4 regions of the Streptomyces sp. NPDC048411 genome follow, and region 1 is predicted to be linked to each of the others. Evidence: riboswitches for the same ligand, from Rfam matches in the RefSeq annotation. Region 1 holds a riboswitch; each other region holds the start of a gene.

The links. Region 1 has a riboswitch for cyclic di-AMP ahead of AB0915_RS09215 (LysM peptidoglycan-binding domain-containing M23 family metallopeptidase). Riboswitches for the same ligand answer to the same signal wherever they lie in the genome.
Positions count from the first base shown of each region.
Region 2: it holds a riboswitch for cyclic di-AMP, as region 1 does, so the genes downstream of both, AB0915_RS00265 (M23 family metallopeptidase) here and AB0915_RS09215 (LysM peptidoglycan-binding domain-containing M23 family metallopeptidase) in region 1, are expected to answer to the same signal.
Region 3: it holds a riboswitch for cyclic di-AMP, as region 1 does, so the genes downstream of both, AB0915_RS20340 (transglycosylase family protein) here and AB0915_RS09215 (LysM peptidoglycan-binding domain-containing M23 family metallopeptidase) in region 1, are expected to answer to the same signal.
Region 4: it holds a riboswitch for cyclic di-AMP, as region 1 does, so the genes downstream of both, AB0915_RS35875 (LysM peptidoglycan-binding domain-containing protein) here and AB0915_RS09215 (LysM peptidoglycan-binding domain-containing M23 family metallopeptidase) in region 1, are expected to answer to the same signal.

Region 1 covers NZ_JBEZKL010000017.1:6,695-10,929, reverse strand. The annotation lists gene AB0915_RS09230 (STM4012 family radical SAM protein) at 1-91, shown strand, start outside; gene AB0915_RS09225 (STM4011 family radical SAM protein) at 100-1,017, shown strand; gene AB0915_RS09220 (SGNH/GDSL hydrolase family protein) at 1,068-1,913, opposite strand; gene AB0915_RS09215 (LysM peptidoglycan-binding domain-containing M23 family metallopeptidase) at 2,080-3,000, opposite strand; cyclic di-AMP (ydaO/yuaA leader) riboswitch at 3,004-3,161, opposite strand; gene AB0915_RS09210 (alpha-galactosidase) at 3,444-4,235, opposite strand, start outside.
Region 2 covers NZ_JBEZKL010000001.1:52,483-56,717, reverse strand. The annotation lists gene AB0915_RS00270 (pitrilysin family protein) at 1-1,100, shown strand, start outside; cyclic di-AMP (ydaO/yuaA leader) riboswitch at 1,309-1,475, shown strand; gene AB0915_RS00265 (M23 family metallopeptidase) at 1,489-2,271, shown strand; partial or broken gene AB0915_RS00260 (GntR family transcriptional regulator) at 2,486-3,204, shown strand; gene AB0915_RS00255 (HPr family phosphocarrier protein) at 3,398-3,679, opposite strand; gene AB0915_RS00250 (GNAT family N-acetyltransferase) at 3,845-4,235, shown strand, end outside.
Region 3 covers NZ_JBEZKL010000054.1:34,992-39,226, reverse strand. The annotation lists gene AB0915_RS20345 (transglycosylase family protein) at 1-498, shown strand, start outside; cyclic di-AMP (ydaO/yuaA leader) riboswitch at 799-970, shown strand; gene AB0915_RS20340 (transglycosylase family protein) at 974-1,705, shown strand; gene eno (phosphopyruvate hydratase) at 2,008-3,294, shown strand; gene AB0915_RS20330 (septum formation initiator family protein) at 3,488-3,958, shown strand; gene AB0915_RS20325 (DUF501 domain-containing protein) at 4,040-4,235, shown strand, end outside.
Region 4 covers NZ_JBEZKL010000188.1:3,319-7,553, forward strand. The annotation lists gene AB0915_RS35870 (GMC oxidoreductase) at 1-796, opposite strand, end outside; gene AB0915_RS35875 (LysM peptidoglycan-binding domain-containing protein) at 1,303-2,070, opposite strand; cyclic di-AMP (ydaO/yuaA leader) riboswitch at 2,075-2,260, opposite strand; gene AB0915_RS35880 (DUF5996 family protein) at 2,833-3,786, shown strand; gene AB0915_RS35885 (aromatic acid exporter family protein) at 3,939-4,235, opposite strand, start outside.

The DNA.
Region 1 (4,235 bases):
GCCCGAGGGGCTCGCCCACTCCGACGCGCTGGGTCCCGAACTGTTCTCCCCCGCTGTACGGGCCGCGATGGCCGCGTACGAACCGAAGTGAGCACTCCCATGGATCTGACGATCCTCTATCGGGGTCCCCTGGCGTCGTGCGACTACGACTGCCCGTACTGTCCGTTCGCCAAGCGGCGCGACAGTCCGGAGCAGCTCCGTGCCGACCGCGCCGCGCTGGAGCGGTTCACCGCGTGGGCGGCGGCGCAGACCAGGGACAGAGTCTCCGTGCTGTTCACGCCATGGGGCGAGGGGCTGGTCCGTTCCTGGTACCGCCGCGCGTTGGTGGAACTGGCGCAGCTGCCGCACATCGGCCGGGTCGCGATCCAGACCAATCTCAGCGGTCGTACACGGTGGCTGGCCGAAGCCGGTGGAGCCGACCGCGACAAGATCGCGCTGTGGTGCACGTACCACCCGGGGCAGACACCGTACGACCGTTTCCTCGCCAGGTGCCGGGAGCTGTCCGCCCTCGGTGTCCGGTACAGCGTCGGTGTCGTCGGTCTCGAGGAGCATTTCGACGAGGCGCGGCGGCTCCGTACCGACCTGCCCGACGAGGTCTATCTCTGGGTCAATGCCGCTGAGGGGCAGAGCTACACGGACGAGGATGCGGACCGCTGGACGGCCCTCGACCCCCTCTTCCCGTACAGCCGTCACCCGCACCGCTCGGCAGGCATGCCCTGCCGGACCGGCGAGTCCGTCATCTCGGTGGACGGCGACGGCACGGTGCGCCGCTGCCACTTCGTCCCGGCCGAGCTCGGCAACCTGTACGACGGCAGCTACCGGCGTGCGCTCGGCCCGCGGGCCTGTCCGCTCACCGTCTGCGACTGCCACATCGGCTATGTGCATCTGGAGACGCTGCCGTTGTACGACGTCTTCGCGGGTGGCGTCCTGGAGCGCATACCGGCCCGACGCCCCGGCATACCGGCGCCCTCGGGGCGCCGGTTCCTGCCGGTTTCCCCCGTCGCCGGACAGGCCTGAGAGGCAGAAAGGGAACGGGCCCGTCCGGCCGATGAGGCCGAAGCGAGGACCTAAAGCGGCAGGAGGTCCGGCCGCTTCGCCTCGACGTTGTCGCCGGAGGACTCGCCACGCAGCCGCCGCCCTATCCACGGAACCAGGTACTCACGCGCCCAGTGGATGTCGTCGCGCCGGACCTCCAGCGTGCCGCGCTGTGCCTGCGGGGGCCACTCCTGGTCGGGGTCGGCCGGCACATCGAGGCCGAGGACCTGGGCGGCGCGCAGCGCGACCCGGGTGTGCCCCTCGGGCGACAGATGGAGCCGGTCGTCGTCCCAGGCGCGCCGGTCCTGCACGGACTTCAGCGACCACAGGTCGAGGACCGGGCAGTCGTAGCGATCGGCGATGGAGCGCACATGGGCGGTGTACGTGGCGATCTTGCCGCGCAGATGGCGCAGGACGGGAACGCCGCGGGTGTCGAAGCCGGTGGTCACCAGGACGGTGCCGACCGAGTCGGTGAGCTCGGCGACCGCGCGCTCGAAGCGCTCGGCCACGTCGTCGGGGTCGGTGCCGGGCCGGATGATGTCGTTGCCGCCCGCGCAGAAGCTCACCAGATCGGGGGCGAGCTCCTTGGCGCGCGGTACCTGCTCCTCGACGATCTGGTCGAGGAGGCGTCCGCGTACGGCGAGATTGGCGTACCGGAAGTTTCCGTGCGCGGAGCCCTCGGGGCTCGTCGCCGCGTCGGGGTCCGGGAGCTGGTCCGCGAGAAGTACCGCGAAACGGTCCGCCCAGCCGACGAAGGTTCCGTCCGGGCCGGGGTCTCCGACTCCCTCGGTGAAGCTGTCGCCAATCGCTGCGTACGACCCGATGGCGCCATGCCGGTTGATGACGCCACGTTGATTGTTTCTCGAATCGTCTGCCACAAGCGCACATCCTGCACCGCCGAATGTGACCTACGCGACCGTAATAAGGGGTTGACGGGTGGTGAGATAGACCACCCGGTCAGGTTTTGGTAAACGGGGAATAAGCGAAGGGGCGGCGCGCCGCTGCGCACCGCCCCTTCACCGAGCCGACCGGATCAGCCGTGGATCAGACGTAGATCCCGTGCGAGGCCAGGTAGGCGATCGGGTCGATGTCCGACCCGTACGCCGGGCCGGTGCGGATCTCGAAGTGCAGGTGCGGGCCGGTGGCGTTGCCGGTGGCACCGGAGAGGCCGACCTGCTGGCCTGCGGTCACGGTCTGGCCCGCAGAGACGGAGAGCGAGGACATGTGGCCGTACTGCGAGTAGTGGCCGTCGGCGTGCTTGATGACGACCTGGTTGCCGTACGCGCCACCCCAGCCGGCGGTGACGACCGTGCCGGAGGTGATCGCCTTCACGCTGGTGCCGGTGGCGACCGGGAAGTCGATGCCCGTGTGGCTGCCGCTGGACCAGTTGGAGCCGGAGGCGCGGTAGGCGGTGGTGTGGTTGCCCGGGACCGGGTGGACGTAGCCGGAGCTGTTGCTCTGGCCGGCCGAGGCGGAGGCCGGGGTGGTCTTGACGGAGTCCGAAGCCTTGGACTGCGACGCGGACTTGTCGGCCGAGGAGGTCGACGGAGCCGGGGCGGACTGCGTGGTGTCCGTCGTCGCGGCGGAGCCGGCCGCCTTGCCGCCGAGCGTCAGCTTCATGTCCGGGAGGATCAGGCTCGGGTTCTCGCCGACGACCGCGCGGTTGTCCTGGTACAGCTTCTGCCAGCCGCCCTCGACCTGCTGCTCGGCGGCGATCTTCGACAGGTTGTCACCGGCGACGACGGAGTACGTCCGGGTCTCGACCTGCTTCTTCGCGACCGGAGCGGCCTCGACGGCGGCGTGCGTGGCTGCCGACTGCGCGGTGGGCGCGGCCTGCTCCGCGGCGTGGGCACCGGTGGCGCCGAGCAGCGGAAGGGCGATGACGGCCCCACCGGCACCGATGGCGGCGACGCCACGGGCGATCGTGCTGGACTTGGTACGGCGATGCTTACCCGATGCGGGCATGAAGAATTTCCTCTCCGGCGCCTACGAGGTGAGCTGTCGGGTTCGGGCTGGAGATGCCCGGTCGCAGTTCGCGACTTCACCCCGAGCCGGCCGGATCTCTCCGGGCGGCGGCTTACCTGGTTCCCCCGCTCCTGCCACACGTGAGTGGGTGCGAATTCCGGGCGGCGGCAGGATTAGGCGGTCCGTCCGGATTGAGGGTGACCGTAGGCGAGCGAGGGCGACGGAAACAAGCCACCCATTACTCAACGGAATCCGCGCCGGGAAATCGGCGCGGAATCCTGGTCACCCTCCGTGGATTACGGATCTTGGCTTTCCGCGCGACGTCCGGAATACCCATCCGTGGCGCCACCACACACCGTCACGAATATGATCCCGCTCACGAGGAGGGCGTCATCTCCCGTAGAAATAGGCAATGTTCCACTAAAAGACGCAATACGGACATGTCACGAGCGTTCGCCACGTCGGAGCCTCAACACCTTCGCGTCCAGGTTCCCCCTCAGCCCGGTGTGCAGACCCTGATGCAGCAGCACGGCACCGTGGTGGACCGCCCCGGTGTCCAGGTCGGTGTAGGTCGCCGCGGGGTCGAGCCCGCGCAGCCGTAGGGCCGGCGGCCGCTCCCCGTACCGCTGTGCCTCCAGCCACATCAGCACCACGGCCTCGTTGCCGTGCACGTACTGCACGGCGCTGAGCCCACCGCGCGGGGCACGCAGCCGGTACAGCGCGCCGTGCTGCACCGCGGGACGGATCTCCTTGTAGAGATCCACCCAGCTCCGCGCCTCGGCCAGCTCCTCGTCACTCCACTCGGTGAGATCCCCGCCGACCCCGAGCACCCCGGCCATCGCGCTGACGAAGCGGAAGCGCAGCGAACTGACCCTGCTGTTGAGCTGGACATTCGGACTGTCGGTGACCCAGGCGGCCATCACCCGCGCCGGATGGATCTGTCCGAAGCCTTCCTGGATGGCGAGACGGTCGAGCGGGTCGGTGTTGTCGGAGGTCCACACCTGGTCGGTACGGGCGAGGATCCCCAGATCGATCCGGCCACCGCCGCCCGAGCAGGACTCGAAGGCGACGCCGGGGTGGGCGGCCCGCAGCCGGTCGATCAGGGCGTAGAGCGCGTCCACATGCGCGATCCAGAGCTTCTGCGGATAGCCCTCGCCCGGCCAGCCCACATCGGTGAAGCAGCGGTTGAAGTCCCATTTCACATAGTCGATCGGGGCGCTGGAGAGCAGCCTGTC
Region 2 (4,235 bases), on a different contig from region 1:
CGCACGCCGACCATCCCGGCATGCGGGTCTCCCTGGAGGTTCCGGCCTCCCGGCTGGCCAAGGCGCTCGGGCTGGTCGCCGAGGCGCTGCGGGCACCCGCGTTCGCCGACAGCGAGATCGAGCGACTGGTGAACAACCGGCTCGACGAGATTCCGCACGAGCAGGCCAACCCGGCCCGGCGTGCCGCCAAGCAGCTCTCCAAGGAGCTCTTCCCGGCCACGTCGCGGATGTCACGCCCGCGCCAGGGCACCGAGGAGACGGTGGAGCGGATCGACTCCGCGGCCGTGCGCGCCTTCTACGAGGCCCATGTCCGGCCGTCCACCGCGACCGTCGTCGTCGTGGGCGACCTCACCGGTATCGACCTGGACGCCCTGCTCGCCGACACCATCGGCGACTGGACCGGAAACACTGTGGAGCCCCGTCCGGTCCCGCCGATCACCGCCGACGACACCGGCCGCGTGGTGATCGTCGACCGTCCGGGCGCCGTGCAGACGCAACTGCTGATCGGCCGCATCGGCGCCGACCGGCACGACAGCGTGTGGCCGGCCCAGGTCCTCGGCACCTACTGCCTGGGCGGCACACTCACCTCCCGGCTGGACCGGGTGCTGCGCGAGGAGAAGGGCTACACCTACGGCGTGCGGGCCTTCGGGCAGGTCCTGCGCTCGACGGCCCCGGACTCCGCCTCCGGGGTGACCGGCGCGGCGATGCTGGCGATCAGCGGCTCGGTGGACACGGAGTCCACCGGACCGGCGCTCGACGACCTGTGGAAGGTCCTGCGGACCCTGGTGGCCGAGGGGCTGACCGACGCCGAGCGCGAGACCGCTGTGCAGAACCTCGTGGGTGTCGCCCCGCTGAAGTTCGAGACGGCTGCCTCCGTCGCCGGCACGCTCGCCGACCAGGTCGAGCAGCACCTCCCGGATGACTACCAGGCGCAGTTGTACGCCCGCCTGGCCGAGACCGGCACGGTCGAGGCGACCGCAGCCGTGGTCAACGCCTTCCCCGTGGACCGGCTGGTCACGATTCTCGTCGGCGACGCCGCGCAGATCGAGGAGCCGGTCAGGGCGTTGGGCATCGGAGAGGTGTCGGTCGTCACCGGCTGATGCACCAAAGCCCCGCAAAGGGGGGCGAAGAGGGACCCTGGCGAGTCGCTTCCCGCCAGGGTCTTCCTTTTTGCCCGATTTGAGACGAAAGTTCCTTGCTTGCTCTGTGGGATGCGCTACAAAGCGCCCTGTCCGTTTGGTGAATGAAAGTGCCCCCGCCTAGCGTCGGCTCCGCTGTCCGTCACTCGTATGCCGCATCCGTGGCGCCGGGCAGTGATCGCCGAGTCCCCGTCAGGCGCGAGCCTGGGGAGCCGGGGACCCACGCAGTCCCTGGGGTGCATCGGATGCCGCGACCTCCTGTGAGGCCGGGGATCCGTAGGAGACCTTCCTGCTCCGAACCCGTCAGCTAACCCGGTAGGCGAGAAGGAAGGAAAGGACCAGCTACTTCATGGCGTTCACCCGCCCCACCGGGAAGCACCGTGCCCCGAGCCGCCTGAAGCGCAGGAGCGCACGCGTCGCCGGAGTCGCAACGCTGGCGACCACCGGTGTCATCGGCGGACTGGCCTCTCCGGCCCTCGCCACGGATGCCGAGGCCCCCTCCGGCGATGAAACCGGTCTGACCCAGATCGTCGCCATCGAGGATGCCCTCGCCGACCAGGTGGCCACCCAGGCCGAGGTGCAGAAGCGCCAGGCCGACGTCGCCGCGAAGGCTGCCGAGGCTGCCAAGGCCGACGCGGCGGCGAAGGTCAAGGCCGAGGCCCGCGCCAAGGCGGCCCGTGACGCGAAGGCCCGCGCCGCCCGTTCCGCCGAGCGCACCCGCCTGGGCTCCTTCCAGCTCCCGGTCGCCGGTTCGTACGTCACCACCGGCTACAAGTCGAGCGGATCCCTCTGGTCCTCCGGCCGCCACTCGGGCATCGACTTCCACGCCGCCTCCGGCAGCTCCGTCGTCGCCGTCGGCGCCGGCACGGTCGTCGAGGCGGGCTGGGGTGGCGCATACGGCAACAACATCGTGCTGCGGATGACGGACGGCACGTACACCCAGTACGGCCACCTCTCCTCGATCGGCGTCTCCGTCGGCCAGAGCGTCGGCGCAGGCCAGCAGATCGGCCTCTCCGGCTCGACCGGCAACTCCACCGGACCGCACCTCCACTTCGAGGCCCGCACCACGCCTTCGTACGGCTCCGACATGGACCCCGTGGCGTACCTGCGCGCCCATGGCGTGAACGTCTGACCGACGTCCCATCCGCAATACGCCGAAGGCCCCGGCTTCCGCCGGGGCCTTCGGCGTGTCCGTTCCTGCCGAACCGCCCCGCGGAACCGTCCCCGGGTCAAAGGGTATTCATGGTTTTCGGCCCGGCTTCGGAAATGCAGCCGCCGTGCAATAGAGTCACGGAACAGGCGTCGATCGGCCGCGTTTCGCGGGGGATTAAGGCGGAGGTTCGGACATGCGTATTCCGGCGCAATCGGTATGTACGGCAATCCGTGACGACATCGTCTCCGGTGTCTTCGAACGCGGCGGCAGACTCACCGAGGAGCTGCTCGCGCGTCGTTACGGGGTATCCCGTGTCCCGGTGCGGGAAGCGCTGCGCACCCTGGAGTCCGAGGGCTTCGTGGTCACCCGCCGACATGCCGGTGCCTGTGTCGCCGAGCCCACCGAACAGGAGGCCGCCGACCTTCTGGACGTGCGGATGCTGCTGGAGCCGCTCGGTGCGGCCCGTGCCGCACAACGCCGCACCGAGGCGCACCTCAAGGTGCTGCGCGGCCTGGTCAGGCTGGGTCAGGACAGAGCGCGGCGGGGTGAGGGGGAGGATCTGCGCTCCCTGGGCGGCTGGTTCCACGAGACGCTCGCCCAGGCGTCCGGCAGCCCCGGGCTCGTCGCGCTGCTCACCCAGCTACGCCACAAGATCGCCTGGATGTACGCGGTCGAGCAGCCGGCCCGTCTGGCCGATTGCTGGGGCGAGCGCGGAGCCATCGTGGACGCCGTGGGGCGCGGCGACGCGGAACGGGCCAGGGCGCTGGCCGCCCAGCACGCCGAGCGGGCCGCCGCCGCGCACCGGTTGCGCCGCGCGGGCGGTGCTCCGGGCCGTGATGCCGGCGCCCCCGTTCCGGCGGCCGGGTGAGGAATTCGCAACATGCCGTAAACATCGCGAGCGGCCGGCGTTAACACCTGCGCCGTATACAAAGTGAATTAAGTACGCGGGTCTTTCTTTGGGCTGCCCGAAATTCGCTCCGGAGGCATTGCCGGTATCAGGAAACGCAGGAGCCGCGGTCCCGGTTGGGGGTATCGCGGCTCCGTCACAGAAATGGACCCGACAGGAACTGGCCGGAAAGGCTTCCCCCTGATCGGAACCCTGGAATCAGACGGTCTCGGGGAGCTCCTCGAGCCCCTCGGTGACCAGCTTCGCCAGCCGGTCGAGCGCGGCCTCCGCGTCGTCCGCCTCGGAGGCGATCACGATCTCCTCGCCGCCGTGCGCGCCGAGGCCGAGCACCGCGAGGATGGAGGCGGCGTTCACCGGGGGGCCGTCGGACTTGGCGATCGTCACGGGGATGCCGGACGCCGTGGCCGCACGAACGAAGATGGAAGCAGGGCGGGCGTGCAGGCCCTCGGCCCAACCGACATTGACGCGACGCTCAGCCATGGTTCTGCCCTTCACAAATCAATGGTTGTCTAGACCAGACTCTCACGCAGTGCGCTGTCTCCCGCCGACGCGCGCCCCGGCCCGTGCAGCACGGCCGGTCGGAGCTCTCAGACTGCCTCGGCCCCGGGCCCTACGCGACCGCTGATCGCGCCGTAGGCTTTGCCCATGCAGCCCACGCCGGAGCAGAGTCCGCACCACGCGTACCCCGACCACTGGGAAGCGGATGTGGTGCTCCGCGACGGCGGTACGGCCCGTATCAGGCCCATCACCACGGACGATGCCGAGCGCCTGGTCAGCTTCTACGAGCAGGTCTCCGACGAGTCGAAGTACTACCGGTTCTTCGCTCCTTACCCCCGTCTGTCCGCCAAGGACGTCCACCGCTTCACCCATCACGACTACGTCGACCGGGTGGGGCTCGCCGCCACGGTCGGCGGTGAGTTCATCGCCACCGTCCGCTACGACCGGATCGACGCGAACGGCCGGCCGGCCTCCGTCCCCGCCGACGAGGCAGAGGTCGCCTTTCTCGTCCAGGACGCGCACCAGGGCCGTGGCGTGG
Region 3 (4,235 bases), on a different contig from region 1:
GTCGTGCCGTCGGCCGAACCGGCGAAGGGCGGGGACGCGTCCGAGGCGCCGTCCGCCAAGGCGTCGCACAAGGCGTCGCACAAGGCGTCGGGCAACGCGTCGCACAAGCCGTCGGCAGAGCCGTCAGCCACATCACCGTCCAAGAAGTCTGATTCGTCTGACTCGCCCCAGAAGTCCGACGTCCCCGGAAATGAGGCGGGTGGCAAGCACCGTGGCGCGCCGGCCTCCGAGGTGAGTCAGGGTGCGGGCAGGGGCGGTGGCCGGGACTCGGGCCGGCATGCTTCCCGCGGCAACAGTGAGGGGCGCGACACGCGCGCGGTGGCGGCCGACGGCGATTACACCGTCCGGCCGGGCGACAACCTCTCGGCGATTGCTGACGCACAGAAGGTTCCCGGCGGATGGCCCGCTCTCTACAAGGCGAACAAGGGTGCGGTCGGCGGCGACCCGGACCTCATCCTGCCTGGCCAGAGCCTCGATCTCGGCGTGAAGTCGAAGTGAGAGCAGTCTGATAAACGGCTAAAAGCACCCCAGAAACCGGGGTAGTTCAGGGACCTATGTCCGCTTATGCGTAAGTGAGACATGGGTCTCTTTGCGTCAATTGGCGTGTCGCGCCTGCCGGGTCTGTCCGCATCGCCCCTCACCTGCGAAAACGCTGCGCATTCGGATGCAGGTAAGGACTGATTGTCCGTTATGCCCATCTTTGAATGTCGAGGTTGCATACGTTTACGGTCGGAACCGCTCGCACCGCGGGCCCCGTCGACCGTCACGCCGAATCCTGCCGTCGGTCGAAGGGAACAGACGCGTAAAGCGCCGTAGGCAGGAGCGGGGGACCCAGGTAAGCCGCCGGGCCCGATGGTCGAAAGACCGTCAGGACCGGCTCGGGGTGAAGTCGCGTGCTAGGACATGCGACCGGGCAACTCACTTGGCCCGAACCCGACAGCTCACCTCGTAGGCGTCGGTGAGGAGAAGTTCCATGCTGCTGAACAGCAAGGGCAAGCACCGTCGCCCGTCCAAGGCCGTCCGTGTCGCCACGCTCGCCGGTGTCACCGGTGCCGCCATCGCCGCTCCTCTGATGGGTGCGACCGGTGCCTCCGCCGCCTCCGTCGCCACGTGGGACGCCGTCGCCCAGTGCGAGTCCGGTGGCAACTGGTCCATCAACACCGGCAACGGCTACTACGGCGGCCTGCAGTTCTCGCAGTCCAGCTGGGCCGCCGCCGGTGGTACGCAGTACGCCCCGCGTGCCGACCTCGCCACCAAGGCTCAGCAGATCGCCACCGCCGAGAAGCTCCTCGCCATGCAGGGCCCGGGTGCCTGGGGCTGTGCCGGCGCCGGTCGCCTCACCAACGATGGTGTCGACCCGGGTGTCGACACCGGTTCCACCGCGCAGCAGAACGCCCCGGCGCAGCAGTCGAAGCAGGCCGCGCCGAAGCAGGCCGCGCCGAAGCCGGCCGAGCGCACCGAGGCCCCCGCCGCCTCCCGCGCGGACCGCGGCACCGCCCCCAAGAAGACCGTCACCACGCCGACCGGCGAGAAGGTCGCCAAGGGCGACGGCGAGTACACGGTGAAGTCCGGCGACTCGCTCAGCAAGATCGCCGCGCAGCACAAGGTGAAGGGCGGCTGGCAGCAGCTCTTCAAGCTGAACAAGGACATCGTCCAGGACGCCGACCTGATCTACCCGGGTCAGCAGCTCCACCTGACGAAGTAGGACGGGCGCTCCGTGGACACGGGCTCCCCGTAGACACGGGCTCTCTCCTCCCCGAGCACCCCGACCCGGCGCGGATTCCCCCGTACGTGCCGGGTCGGGGTTTTTCGTATTCACTGTTCAACCGTTGTCGTTACCGTCCAGTAGAAATCTGGACCTTTGCCCTGCTACGAGTGCCCTTGGGTCCTTTTTCGTCCCAGGGGGCGGGCGGTCGGCGGACCGAGGCGGCCCAGCCGGTTAGGCTCTTGTCGCAAGGCCAAAGCGACCCTGCACAACCAGCGTCATATCCCAGAAGGAGATGCCTCGTGCCGTCCATCGACGTCGTCGTAGCCCGGGAAATCCTCGACTCCCGCGGAAACCCCACGGTCGAGGTCGAGGTTGGCCTCGACGACGGCAGCACGGGCCGTGCTGCTGTGCCGTCCGGCGCCTCCACCGGTGCGTTCGAGGCCATTGAGCTTCGCGACGGTGACCCCAACCGCTACCAGGGCAAGGGCGTCGAGAAGGCCGTCCTCGCCGTGATCGAGCAGATCGGCCCGGAGCTCGTCGGCTACGACGCCACCGAGCAGCGGCTGATCGACCAGGCCATGTTCGACCTGGACGCCACCGAGAACAAGGGCTCGCTCGGCGCCAACGCCATCCTCGGCGTCTCGCTGGCCGTCGCGCACGCCGCGTCCGAGGCCTCGGACCTGCCGCTGTTCCGCTACCTCGGTGGCCCGAACGCGCACCTGCTGCCCGTCCCGATGATGAACATCCTCAACGGTGGGTCGCACGCCGACTCCAACGTGGACATCCAGGAGTTCATGATCGCGCCGATCGGCGCGGAGTCCTTCTCCGAGGCCCTGCGCTGGGGCGCCGAGGTCTACCACACGCTGAAGAAGGTCCTGAAGACCAAGGGCCTGTCGACCGGTCTCGGCGACGAGGGCGGCTTCGCGCCGAACCTGGAGTCGAACCGCGCCGCCCTGGACCTCATCATCGAGGCCATCAAGGAAGCCGGTTACGCCCCGGGCAAGGACATCGCGCTCGCGCTCGACGTCGCCGCCTCGGAGTTCTACAAGGACGGCACGTACGAGTTCGAGGGCAAGTCCCGCTCGGCCGCCGAGATGACCGAGTACTACGAGGAGCTCGTCTCCGCGTACCCGTTGGTCTCCATCGAGGACCCGCTGTACGAGGACGACTGGGCCGGCTGGAACGTCATCACCCAGAAGCTCGGCGCCAAGGTGCAGATCGTCGGCGACGACCTGTTCGTCACCAACCCGGAGCGCCTGGCCCGCGGCATCGAGGAGGGCTCCGCCAACGCCCTGCTCGTCAAGGTCAACCAGATCGGTTCGCTGACCGAGACCCTGGACGCCGTCGAGCTGGCCCAGCGCAACGGCTTCAAGTGCATGATGTCCCACCGCTCCGGCGAGACCGAGGACGTCACCATCGCCGACCTCGCCGTCGCGGTGAACTGCGGCCAGATCAAGACCGGCGCCCCGGCCCGCTCGGACCGCGTCGCCAAGTACAACCAGCTGCTGCGCATCGAGGAGATCCTCGACGACGCGGCGGTGTACGCGGGCCGCTCCGCGTTCCCGCGGTTTCGCTCTGCGAACTGATCAGCACAGCGCTCTGCGAACTGATCAGCACAGCGCTCTGCGAACTGATCAGCACAGCGCTCCGCTGACTGATCAGCACGGCAAGGGCTGATCGCAGGCCCGGTACCGGGCAAAGGCCACGGCCTCCGTCCGTCCCCGCACTCGGTCCCGTACCGTGTGCGGGGACGGACGTGCGTAGTGGGGAGGCGGAGACATGGCCGCGAAGGACCGGGACCGGTTCTCCACCGCGACCCGGCTGCGACTGCTCGGTGAGCAGACCGCCGCCCGCGTCTACCGGTCCCAGAACCGCCGCCAGGCCCGCCGCTCCCGGCTCACCGGCCGGGCCGCGTTCCTCGCCCTGGTCGTCTGCTCCCTGGTGGTGGCGCTCGCGTACCCGATGCGGCAGTACGTGTCGCAGCGCGACGACATCGCCGACCAGGAGCGGCTGGCGCAGGAGGCCGAGAAGCGCACCGAGGAGCTGCGCGACGAGAAGGCGCGCCTCCAGGACGACGCGTACGTCCGGCGGCTGGCCCGGGAGCACCTGCACTACGTGAGTCCCGGGGAGACCAGCTACACGGTGATCGACCCCGACGCGGCGAAGGAACGCAGCGGAGGGGCGAAGGAGACCGACCGGCCGTGGCACTCCAACCTGTGGGACGGCGTGGACAGCGCCGACCGCAACTGACTTCTCATTCCCTTGTTCACCTCGTCTCCGCAGCACTGTGCGGAGCCGTAGTTCACGCATCCGAGTAGATCCAAGGCAGGCATGGAAACGCCCCCTCCCCAGACCGAGTCCACCCCACCCACCGAGGCGGACATCGCCGCGTTCCAGCAGCAGCTCGGCCGCCCGCCGCGCGGGCTGCGTGCGATCGCGCACCGCTGCCCGTGCGGCAACCCGGACGTGGTCGAGACGTCCCCGCGGCTGGAGGACGGTACGCCGTTCCCGACGACGTACTACCTGA
Region 4 (4,235 bases), on a different contig from region 1:
TGTTGCCGTAGAGGATCTCGCCGGCCAGCGCCGACTTGGGGACGGTTCCGGCCTCTTCCTGCTTCATGTAGTCCCAGTCGTACACGGTGGGCACGAAGACGAACGGGAAGCCGGAACGCTGGGCCTGCTCACGGCCGACCCGGGCGTACTGGTAGCACGCGGCGGTGTCGAACCAGGCCGGGTCGATGGTGCCGGCCCCGAGCCCGGCATTGGCGCGCGGGTAGTAGATGTCGTACATCTCGTCGGCGTCCACCGACGGGAGAATGGCTCCGAAGTTCTCACGCTTGGGAGTGACCGCCATCCCACCGTTGACCAGCGAGCCGCCACCGACGCCGCGGCCCTGGTAGACGGTGATCCCGCTGAACTCCTCGGCGTCGAGGATCCCCGTGGCGCGAGTGATGTTCTTGTCGATGGGGAAGCCGAGGAAGTTGCTGAGGGGCTGCTTGGTCCTGGTGCGGAGCCAGTACGACCGACTGTCCGGGGAGGTCGTGTTGGCGAAGATCTTGCCGTCCGGGCCGGGGGTGTCCCAGGCCATGCCCATTTCGACCATGTGCACGTCGACGCCTGCCTGCGCGAGACGCAGCGCGGCAACGGAGCCGCCGTATCCGGTGCCGATGACCAGGGCCGGGACATGGGCCCCGGAGTCGATCGGGGCGGTTGCGGAGCCGACCCCGGCCTGGGCCGGGGTGGTGTGACCCGCGAGGGCCACGGCTCCTAAAATAGAACCAGTTCCTGCGATGAACCTTCGACGCGAAACGCCCTTGGGGCCTGCATTGTGCATGGTAAAGTCACTCATGTGACACGCCTCACTCTCCAGAGAGTGAAACTGGTTCTACTGCTGTTCGCGCGTTAAGTCACTACATACCGATGGGTAACATGCGCCCGACGGAGGCGCCCCGGATCAATGCCGTGCGTCAGGCGGGCCGGCCTCAGTGGCCCGAACCTGGTCCCACCCTAGGCATCGATTCGATTGATCCATGACCATTCACAGGTGACCGATCGGGTCGGCCTGGCCATATCGGCGTTGGGTGTTCTGCTCTGCCTCATGCTCGTCATGGGTGCGCTGCAGGCGTATCCGGCCGGAGATGAGTCGGGATGGTCAGTCGCGTGTGCATGCCTGCTGCAGGCCACTACTCTCTGGCAGCTGGTGCGTGACATCCGACGACGCCGCCGGATGCGAAGCGAGGCGGGCTGACTTCTCGACTTCTGCATGGTCTCCCGTGCACTACACCGACGGGAACGGGTGGCGAAGCCCCATCGGACCCTCGCCACCCGTCATGCCTGAATCAACGCAACCGGGCGTCAGTAGGCCCCGAACACGTTGTCGATCGAGCCGTACTTGGCGGCGGCGTAGTTGCACGCGGCCGTGATGTTGGCGACCGGGTCGTAGGGGTCCATCGACGTACCGGGCACATGGTAGGCCCGGAACGTGGGGTCGATGACCTGCAGGAGCCCCTTGGACGGCGTGCCCTTGGCGGCGTTCGAGTCCCAGTTGTTGATGGCCCGGGGGTTGCCCGCGGACTCGCGCATGATGTTGCGGTGGATGCCATTGTAGCTGCCGGGGATGCCGTGCTGGGCCATGACGGCCAGCGACTCCTTGATCCAGCCGTCGAGGTCGTTCGTGTACGTCGCAGGCTTCGCGGTGACGGCAGCGGCGGTACTCGTGGCCGTCGTGGACTCGACTGCCGCGGGCGCGGTGGCGCCGATGGTGAGCTTCTGGCCCGCGTGAAGGACGCCGGGGTCTGCTCCGATGACCGCTCGATTGTCCTTGTACAGCTGCTGCCAACCGCCGCTCACGGAATAGCTCAGGGCGATCTTGTAAAGGGAATCGCCGGCTATCACGGAATAGACGGTGGGCGTAGCTGCCCGCACGGCAGTCGGCTTGGCGGGGGCGGCAGCGGGCGCCACTGTCTTGGCGACGGCGGCGGTGGCAGGCTGCGCCGGCGCTGCCGAGGCAACGGTTGCCCCGATCATCGGAAGCGCGAGAGCGGCTCCGCCCGTGCTCACGGCGATGAATCCGCGAGTCAGCGAACTGGACTTACGACGACGGTGGTTAACCTGTGCGGGCATGGCGCATTCCTCTCCGTCGCCTACGAGGTGAGCTGTCGGGTTGAGGCTGGAGTTGCCTCGCCGTATGGGAATACGACTTCACCCCTAGCCGTTCCGGATACCGGATCGGCGGATTGCGCGGGTCCCCCGCTCCTGCCGTACGTGAATGGTCGGGTTCCCGGACGGCGGCAGGATTCGGCGTTCCATCCGGATTGACGGTGACCGTAGGCGAGAAACTCCGACCTGAACAAGCCCCCATTTCTCGATCACAATTCATTTACAAGATCGAGTCGCGGAAATTTTCGCAATCCACCCCGGTCCGCAAAGCCAACTTTCTTGGCGCAGAAGGGAACCGGGCGACACGTCGCTGCGTCCGCGGGCCCGGAAGGTGACTCTCGCCACTCGGTCCGAAAAGGGCGATTTGCCCGGCGCGCAGACCCTCGGGCCTGCTCGGGTTACGCATTCACCAGAGCAGCGAGCAACTTCCCTTTATCGCCAAAATTGCGACATTCAGGAGATTTTGGCGTCAGGGGCAGGCACCCGGCCTTCGACTCGCCGGGAAGGGCGTCCCCGGGGAAACGGCCGGGAGCGACCGCGCGTCACCCGCCTGCGCCGACTGCGGCGCGCGAGTGGCCGCCCACCGGCCAGGTCGTGCAGGTTCACGCGAACGACACCATGGCGGCCGCACGAGATGCCGCACACCTTCGGCGTGGCCATGATGGTGCGGAAGAACGCCCTGCCCACCCGCCGGAACCGTCCGGCAGCACGAGAGAGGTGATGGCGATGGAGCTGTTCCCGCCCATGCCGCTCGCCGAGTGGCGTGACACCAAAGAGACGCTCCACCGCTTCGCGCAGGTCGTCGGAAAGATCCGCCTCGCGGCCAGTGTCCGGCGCAATCACTGGTGGAACGTTCCGTTTCACCTCACGGGCCGCGGTATCACCACCCGCCCCATGGGGCAGATCGACGGAAACCCGATTTTCACGGTGGACTTCGACTTCGTCGGCCATCGACTCGTCATCACAAGACTGGACGGCGTGATGGTCTCGTTCCCGCTTTCGGGCCAGTCCGTGGCGTCCTTCCACCAGAAGGTCATGGCTGCCCTGGACACGCTGGGCATCAAGGTGGATATCAATTTGCCCAAGCCATTCGATCTGCCTGACGCCGACCGGCCGTTCGCCGAGGATACGGAGCACGCGGCATACGATCCCGAACAGGCCAACCGGTATTGGCAGGTCCTCAGTCAAGTGGCCCTGGTACTGGAGGAATTCGCCGCGCGATTTTCGGGGAAAGTCAGCCCCGTGCACCATTTCTGGCACACCTTCGATATTGCTCACACCCGCTTTGCGGAGCGTCAGATCGACCAGCCCCAGCAGATCGACCCGGTGACGCGAGAGGCCTACTCCCGGGAAGTGATCAGCTTCGGTTTCTGGTTCGGTGACGACACGTTCGCCGCGCCCGCGTTCTACTCGTACACCGCTCCCGAACCGGCGCGGCTGGCGGAGGAACCGCTCACTCCGGTGTCGGCGCAATGGGTGGATCGTGGCGGCAGCCACCTGGCGGTGCTGCCGTACGACGCGGCCCGCACCGAGAGCGATCCCCGTGCGGCCGTACTCGCCTTCTACGAAAGCGCCTATCAGGCCGGAGCGGGGCGCGCCGGCTGGGACATCGACCGTCTCGCCTGTCCCGGCGGGATCACCGATCCGTGCCTGAGGACCCGTGCGTCTGCCGGTGGGTGAGGAGCGCGGCTTCAGTGCAGCTGCCGCTCCCGGTCCGCGGGGACCTTGCCCTGGGGACCCGGGGTCGGCTGGGCGACCGGATGCGAGGTGGGCAGGAGCCGCTCCAATCCCTCGTCATATTCCTCGGTCTCGATCTCGCCTCGCCCTCACCCTCACCCTCCCGGGACGGTCGGCTGCGGGGCCCGGTGGCTGCCGAGCCGCCGCCGCAGTGCGGCGAGCCGGGGACGGCGTTCGTGCAGTTCAGCGGAGTGGCGGTCGAGTTCCTCGCCAAGGCGTTCAGCGCGTTTGTCGATGTCCAGCTCATCGAGAATGCGGTCGACCTCGGCGAGCAGCGCACCGTGCAGTTGCCACTGTCGGGGGTGCTCCTGGACGTCCTCCAGCAGAAGGTCGGCCACCACGTCCCGAGTGGCGCGACTGGCGGCCAGTGCGGCGGCAAGTCGCGACTCCGC